DNA from 2 places in the Brevibacillus sp. MCWH genome. Region 1 is predicted to be linked to the other one. Evidence: predicted binding sites of a transcription regulator. Region 1 holds the regulator's gene; the other holds the start of a gene.

Region 1 (4,194 bases):
ACCTACGCTCCCCTTCTCCTGTCACTTGCCCTGACAGGAGACTTTTACCGTTTCAGCGTTTGGAACACGCGGTTTGCTTCAAAAATCACGCGCTCCTCGTCCACAGTCAACAGCTCGCGGTTGCGCATCAGGAACCGGCCGGCTACGATCGTGTCGGTCACGTCCCGGCCATTGGCCGCATACACCACGTGGGAGACCGGGTTGTGAGCGGGATGGAAATGGGCCTGATGGCTGTCCAGGACGATCAGGTCGGCCTGCTTGCCAGTCTCAATCGACCCAAGCGCATCCGGCTGGAACACGCCATCCGCCCCGTAGCGGGTAGCCATGCGCAGCGCTTCTTCCGCCGGAACGGCAACGGGATCGTAGCTCACTCCCTTGTGCAGAATAGCAGCCAGCTTCAACTCTTCAAACAGGTTCAGGTTGTTGTTGCTGGCGGTGCTGTCTGTACCCAGCGAAACGCTGATCCCCTTCGCCAACATTTTGGGAACCGGCGCCACGCCGCTGGCCAGCTTCAGGTTGCTCACCACATTGTGGGAGACTTTCACCTGATAGTTTGCCAATACATCTATTTCTTCATCCGTCAAATGGACGGCATGTGCTACCAGCGTCGGACGGCGGAACACGCCCAGTTTTTCCAGGTGGGCGACCGGACGAAGGCCATAATCCTGCTCGTTTTGCCCCACTTCCCACTTCGTTTCCGACATGTGGATGTGAATCGGCAAAGCAAGCTCTTCTGCCCGTTCCACAATTTGCATGATAAATTCCGGCGGGCAGGTGTAAGGCGCATGGGGTGCAAGCATCGTGGTGATGCGGCCGTCCGCCTGATTGTGCCAGTTTTTGGCAAAATTGGTGGCCTCCTCAAGTTTTGCCGCCCGCTCTTCCTCCGAGCAGAGGCCGATCATGCCGCGGCACAGCCGGGCGCGCATCCCGGTTGCTTCCACGGCTTTCGCCACTTCGTCCATGTGGTCGTACATGTCGACAAACGTTGTCGTCCCCGTGCGAATCATTTCAATCAGCGACAGGTATGTGCCCCATTTCACATGGTCGCCGGTAAACTGCGCTTCCAGCGGCCACATTTTGTCTTCGAGCCACTGCTGCAGCGGCAGATCGTCTGAGTATCCGCGCAACAGCGACATGCCCGCATGGCCGTGCGTGTTGATCAGGCCCGGCAGGACGTAGTTGCCCTTCAGGTCGATCACCTCGTCGTAGCCGGACACATCCTCAGGCGTCGGCCCAACGTACGTAATCGTGCTGCCGGCAAACGCGACGGCCCCGTCATGAATCACTTCGTTCTGTTCGTTTACGGTGATCACGGTGGCGTGAGTCAAGATCGTCTGTTTCATCGTACCACTCCGTTCTTACGTTAGATAATAAGCCAGGCTTTGCAGACTGGACGTCACATCCGCATAGTGGATGCGCACCTCTTTCTCCGTCCGAATGGTCGTCGGCGCGAAGTTGAGAATGCCTTCGATCCCCGCCTCGATCAAGAGATCGGCCACTGATTGTGCGGCGGCAGCCGGGACCGTAATGATCGCCAGGCGAATGTGACGCTCCTTCACCGTCTCTTTCAGCTCTTCCAACGGCTGGATCGTGATCCCTGCGATCTGCTTGCCCTGCTTGGCCGGATCGCTGTCAAAAATCGCCGCGATCCGTATCTGATCCTTCAGGAACGCATTGTAATTGCTGATGGCATGGCCGAGATGGCCGGCTCCGACGAGCGCGACGCGGATTTCCTGATCCAGTTTGAGAATCTGGCGGATTTTTTCCACCAGGTAGTTGACGTCATAGCCGATGCCTTTTTTGCCGAAATCGCCGAACGCGGCTAAATCTTTGCGGATTTGGGCGGGGTTGATGTCCAGATTTTTGCCCATCTGCTGGGAGGATACCGTCGTCACGCCCACTTGCTGCAGATAGCTCAAATAGCGCAGATAGATCGGCAAACGGCGAACAACCGCTTCTGAAATTTTTTCACTTTTGGCCACGTACGGTCCTCCCTCCTTACGTTTTTCGCTTGACGACACGGTAATCGCGGCCGTTGGACAGAATCGTGATCGTGCCGTGCTGGCTGGTGATGAAGGTCTCCGCCCATGATTCCCCCAGTCGTTCCAGCACTTCCTCCTGGCTGTCTTTCAGCTCGTTTCGGGACTTGCCGGTCAGAATGACTGCCACCTGCGGGTCCACCTTGGAGAGAAACGGCTGGGAAGAGGCCTGATTTCTCCCCTGGTCGGCCACCTTCAGCACTTCCGCCTTCAACTGCCCGCCGTACTGCTCCAATAGGCGCTCTTCCGCCTTTTCATTGATGGCGCTGGCGAAGAGAAAGCGAAGCTGGCCGTGTCGCAGCCGGAATACCAGGGAATTGTCCTGCGGAGACAAAAACAGCGGTTCGCTGGGATGAAGCACGTCCAACACCACGTCGTTGTCCAGTCTGATCGCGTCGCCGTCCGCGACGGGCAACAGCTTCTTGTCCCCTTTGAGCGGGACAAACCCGCGAATCGACGGCTCGATCAGACGGGGCAGAATGACCGTATCCACCAGCATCCGGTCACTGAGGAAGGCAAAGCCTCCCGCTTGTTCCGGCTGATCGTTGGTCACGACGACGTAGTCCAGCCGCGTCAGTTTTTGCTCGGACAACAAGCCAAACAAGACGGGCCAGTCTTCCGCGCTTCCCGTGTCGACCAGCATGGTCTTTCCGCTTGGCAGTCGGATCAGCGTGCTCTCGCCATGCGGCAGGGCGAGAAAGTGGATCACCAGCCCGACAAATTCGCGTTCGTCGTCGCTGGCGTAGGGGTCCTCCACCTTCACCGCGTTCTGCAAATGACTGTCGATCGAACAGCCGGCGAACAGCACGACGCACAGCAGCAGCCAACAAGCCTTACGCGTAATCCCCAGCATTTATTCTATCACCTAAATCCCTGCGAGACTATTGCTTCATTTTATGAGCCTCGCCAGGATTGCATGCAGACCGGCGCTCAACGCCTTTCGTTACGTGCCGGTCTCTTGGGCCAGAAACGGACCGATCCGTTCACGGAGCTCCGGCCAGGTGCCCGTCTGCACCTGAAACGGCGGCAGGGATTGCAAAAACGCCCGGCCGTAGCGTGACTCGATGATGCGTGCGTCAAACACGACCACGACGCCGCGATCCAAATGATGCCGGATCAGCCGGCCGACGCCCTGTTTGAACTGGATCACCGCCTGCGGCAGAGCCAGCGACATGAAGGCGTTTTTCCCGACTGCTTTCAACTGCTCCGCTCTCCCCTGATATACAGGATGGTTGGGCGGCGTAAAGGGAAGCCGCACGATGACCAGGCAGCTGAGCGCTTCGCCGGGGATGTCCACGCCTTCCCAAAAGCTGCTGGTCCCCAGCAGCACGCTATGTTCCAGCTGTTGGAACAGCCGGACCAGCTTGCTGCGGTTGCTGCTGTCAATGCCGTGGCCAAGCAGGGTGTATGGCTCGTCCGTCAACTGCTCCTTCATCATCTGGTATACCTGGCGGAGCATCGAGTGAGACGTAAACAGGATCAGTGTTCGACCACCGGCGGCGCGGATCACGTCCAGGCAGCCCTGCACGACTGCTTCCATGTAGTGTTCGTCGCTTTCTTTTCCCGGGGTGGGAAAATCAGAAGGGATGAACAGCAGTCCCTGTTCCTCATAGGCAAACGGGGAGGGCAGGGTCAGGGTGCGGACCTTCTCCTCCGGCAGCCGGTCCAGGCCAAACCGCTCGATCATGTAGGTAAAGCTGTTCTTCACCGTCAAGGTGGCCGAGGTGAGAATCAGACTGCGTTTTGCGGCAAACAGCGGATGGGCAAGCACATCGGCGACGTTTAGCGGTGCGGCGTGCAAATAGACGTGCTTGCGCGGAGTGCGGGCCTCCACTTCCATCCAGCAGACGTACGCCGTGTCCGGTTCCAGCAAAAAAAAGTGAAGCAGTTCGGCCGCTTCCTGAAGTTCGTCCACCAGGCCTGACACGTCCGTCCTGAGGCTGCGCAGCTCATACGGCGGTTTTTCGTCGGCGGGGATGCACGCAAGCAGGCGGTCGATCAAAGCGGTGTACGACGTGAGGGCATCGATCACCCGGCGCGCCGCTCTGCGAATCCGCTCGTGTCGGCCGGAAAACGACTCCTTGCGGTACCGCACGGTTTCATGCCCGGTATCGGTCGTCTCCTCTCCCCGATCCGCCGCCCATTTGTACAGCAG
Region 2 (4,194 bases), on a different contig from region 1:
AACGGTCGGCCGTATACGCGCCGTTGTTTTCCGTAAGCAGCACCAGGTTGGGGAAATCCGTATATTGTTTGGCATACTGCAGAAAATAATCAGTCTGATTCTCGACATAAAATTCCTTCAGGATCACGTGCCCCATCGCCATGGCGAGCGCACCGTCCGTCCCGGGCTTGACCGACATCCACGTATCGGCCAATTTGACGAACTCCGCATAATCGGGACTGATGGAGACGACTTTCGTGCCGCGATAGCGGGCCTCAGCAAGAAAATGGGCGTCCGGCGTCCGGGTCATCGGCAGATTGGACCCCCATACGAGAATATAGCCGGAATTGAACCAATCGCTGCTTTCCGGAACATCCGTCTGATCTCCCCAAATTTGCGGCGATGCCGGCGGCAAATCGGCGTACCAGTCGTAGAAGCTGAGCAGCGGTGCACCTATGAGCGAAAGGAAGCGGGAGCCAGCCGCATAGCTGACCATGGACATCGCCGGAATCGGCGAAAACCCGATGATCCGATCCGGTCCGTACTTTTTGATCGTATGGATCATCGACGCCGAGATGATTTCCGTCACCTCATCCCAGGAGACGCGGACAAACCCGCCTTTTCCGCGGGCCGATTTATAGCGCTTCGCCTTCTTTGGATCTTCCACAATGCTGGCCCATGCCCGCACCGGGTCTTTCTCTTTGTTTTTCGCTTGTTTCCACAAGTCGAGGAGCGCGCCTCGTATGTAGGGGTACTTGACGCGCAGCGGGCTGTACAAATACCAGGAGAAGCTGGCTCCCCTCGGACATCCGCGCGGTTCAAAATCCGGCATGTCCGGACCGGTCGAGGGATAGTCCGTATGTTGCGTTTCCCACGTGACAATGCCGTCTTTGACGAATATTTGCCAGCTGCAGGAACCGGTGCAATTCACGCCATGGGTCGAACGTACGACCTTGTCGTGCTGCCACCGCCTGCGGTACATATCTTCCCAGTCCCGGTTCTCGGGGGACATTTCACTCCAGCCTTCGGAATATTGTTCCCGTTTGGAGAAGTATCTCAGTTTCTGAAACAATGGCGTTTTCTTGCCCATGATATACCTCCCTTGTTGTAGGTGCGGCGCTATGCTTTGTTCATCCCGTTGCTTCTCAATGTAGCATTCCATGTTCACTTTTCATGTAAAAAAAATCACAATATCACCGCGTTGGACGCCCGATAAACACCAGGTTTCAAAAAATCGACAAAAAGCGGACTCCTCCGTACGAAGAAGTCCGCTTTTTCCCCAGCTACGTTCATCCGCCGATTTGCGGCATACACCGGGCGGTTGGCGTATGCGCCGTCATTTTCATGCCTCATTTCTGCCCGTTGTTCCATTGATCAAGCATCTGGCTCATTTTTCTTTTCGCTTCGGCAACGACTGTTTCAATGTCCTGGCGGGACGGTTGATCCAGATGGATCCCCGCCAATACAGCGACGGTGCGGCCAAGTGTGCGGCATGCCGTCTCTGCCAGTTCGGCAGCGAGCGGTCCTTCCCGATGGCCGGGCAGAGCCAACACCTCAACTTGTACGTCCTGATCATTGGTGACGTATGCTGTTGCTGACGCCCCGATGTGGGCCGTCCCCCCGGTAACCAGGAAGACCACGTCCCTTCCCATCATGAACGGGCGAATCTCTACCGTCTCAAAATGAATTGATTTATCCATAAGGCTCGACGCCTCTTCTCTTTCAGTCCTGACCTGTCCTGCACTCATCATAATAACACCGCAGTTCCGCATCACGAATGATCTTGGTCACACGCTGAAAAAAGGTTGCAGATATGTGACCAAGATCACAATAGCGGCACCTCCCTTTTTTTATGATGAAAAACGTAAAGCAAACCAGCACGTACGGGGGAATACTGAGTTGGGTATTTTGGACGAAATTTCCTCATCATGTGGTCTTGCTATGTCCTTTCGTGTTATGCTGTTCACACCACATGCGGCTCCGTTTATATATGGTGAATCGGGATTATCGAAACAGGAGGGAACCACCGATGATAAAAGCGGATCTCGCAGGGAGCATTCGGAATACGTCCTGCTTTTCAGAGGGGAATTTTGCCAAACTGAAGGAAATCATGTGCGACAACCATTTTCCTGCGGGATCGCATTTATTTTGGGAAGGGGACCCGGCGGACAAACTGTACTTTCTCCATAAAGGAAGGGTGCGCATTACCAAAGCGACTGATGACGGCAAACACTTGGTCATTTACACGCATCAGGCAGGAGATCTCTTCGGCCAAGTGGACCCTTTTCGCGAATCTGTTCATTTTTTTGGCGCGGAAATTCTTGAGGATGCCGACGTCGGAATCATCCAGCAACAAGACTTGGAAGCGTTGCTGCTGCAGCATGGCGATCTGGCCGTAGAGTTCATGAAGTGGATCGGACTGATGAATCGGTTGACGCAATCCAAATTGCGCGATTTGATGTTGTTCGGCAAACTGGGAATTCTGTGTTCGCTGCTTATTCGTTTGGGGAATACATATGGAATCGAACAAGGCGGGCGCATCCTCATTTCCAAAAAGTTGACCAACTCGGAGTTGGCGGATATGATCGGCACAACACGGGAAAGCGTGAACCGCATCCTCGGGGATTTGAAAAAAGCGGGTGTCATTTCTTACGAAGATGGGCATATTGTCATCCAGGACTTGGATTACCTGCGTGATACGTGCCAGTGTGAAAACTGCCCGAAGGAAATTTGCCGGGTCTAAAGACATTGCCATTTTACAACACAATTCACGAAAGAAGGCTGACTGTTGACCATGCTGACTGTGTGCGAGTTGATTGCCGGATGAACGCAGCGAACCGATCAACTATAAGGTTAAAACGCATTTACGAACCGCCCTCTCCGGAAGACGGCGTACGCATTCTGGTCGACCGGCTCTGGCCGCGCGGCATTTCAAAAGAGCAGGCGTCCCTCGATGAATGGATGAAAGAAATCGCTCCGAGTCCCGAATTGCGCAAGTGGTTCTGTCATCAACCGGAGCGATTTGCGGAATTTACGCGAAGATACGAACTGGAATTGTCAGAAGATCCGACCCGGTGCAGACTCGTCGATCGGATATGGGAACTAGCGTCTGAAAAAAACGTCACGCTTGTTTATGCCGCAAAAGATCCCGTCCACAACCACGCCATTGTTCTGCAGCAATGGCTGAACCGCCGCTTACATTCGGATGGGTGATACCAACAGTGCTGAACCGGCTTCCTTATGGCTGCATGTGGAATGCACTCCCGGATGGCACTTGCCCTGCTTTGTCAAATGGAATCACGGCAAACCGCACGGCTGAGTTCTGCTTTTTCTTCCGCGTTCAACATGTTTTCCGCCATGGGAAACAGCACGTTTTCTTCTTTCATGAAATGATCGGTTAAGACGGCATGGGCCTGAAGTGCATAGGAAGCAATCTCTTTCGCCCGTCCGGCATCCGCCGTCCCCTCCAACTGTTCCACGGCCTCCAGGAATTTCTTCAAGTTTTGTTTGGCCAACTCGTGTTCATATTCCATCACGGCGATTGGCCCCATCTGTCTGCCAATATATTTTGCCATGAGGGGAAAGAGCGCACCTTCTTCCCGTTCCGAATGAGGGTCGAGTTCTCTCACAAAGGCTTCCACTTTTTGTTTCAGCGCTGCAAGCTGAGCGGTCCAGTCCGTTGTTTCCTGATCCGCGCCGATTTCAGCCGCCTCCCGGGCAAACGCATCCATTTGTTCCCGAAGCGGTCCGTGCTCGCGTTTCAGTTGGGCAAGCGGTTCGCACAGTGCTACCTGGGCTCGGCCTTCCGACATCATGTGGCCACAATGATGAGGCATTTGTTCCATACAAGATGCTCCTTTCGTTTTTTATGTGCACATTTGAAACGCTCAAAACCGTATCCATGCAGGATTTAGTCTGGTTGGCAACTGGTGCAGATATGCGGCACGATTCCGGCCCCCCACAACAGCCCTGCGCATAGGAAAGGCTCATTTTATGCCACATACACGACCAACACTGTACCGGCAATCAGCACGGAATAGGCAATCTCAAGTATGCCCGTCTGTTTGACGGATAGTTTCGTGTGCGGTGACCAGACGGCCCGAACAGCCAAAACGGCCAGCGGCACCAACAACCCGGGAGGGAACCATAACGCCCCTGCGACGAGTAGAGCAAGATGGTACATGACAGAGAATCTGTAATACATCGCATTGTGCT

The links. The regulator Rex, encoded in region 1, represses fermentation and respiration genes when NADH is low (regulators of the CRP and FNR family bind a similar motif). The targets are predictions, from matches to a motif close to TTGTGAAATATTTCACAA.
Region 2: a site for Rex is predicted at 1,793-1,810, ahead of lpdD (prenylated flavin chaperone LpdD). Genes of this name have one in related genera too.

What each region holds. Positions count from the first base shown of each region.
Region 1 covers NZ_SDLF01000004.1:205,859-210,052, forward strand. Annotated here, with positions in the region: gene ETC00_RS05440 (amidohydrolase) at 45-1,343, opposite strand; gene ETC00_RS05445 (redox-sensing transcriptional repressor Rex) at 1,359-1,982, opposite strand; gene ETC00_RS05450 (ComEC/Rec2 family competence protein) at 1,999-2,892, opposite strand; gene dinG (ATP-dependent DNA helicase DinG) at 2,983-4,194, opposite strand, start outside.
Region 2 covers NZ_SDLF01000014.1:2,910-7,103, reverse strand. Annotated here, with positions in the region: gene ETC00_RS13315 (nitrate reductase subunit alpha) at 1-1,072, opposite strand, end outside; gene lpdD (prenylated flavin chaperone LpdD) at 1,329-1,679, opposite strand; gene ETC00_RS13305 (Crp/Fnr family transcriptional regulator) at 2,009-2,722, shown strand; gene ETC00_RS13300 (DUF488 domain-containing protein) at 2,803-3,192, shown strand; gene ETC00_RS13295 (hemerythrin domain-containing protein) at 3,267-3,824, opposite strand; gene ETC00_RS13290 (YwiC-like family protein) at 3,971-4,194, opposite strand, start outside.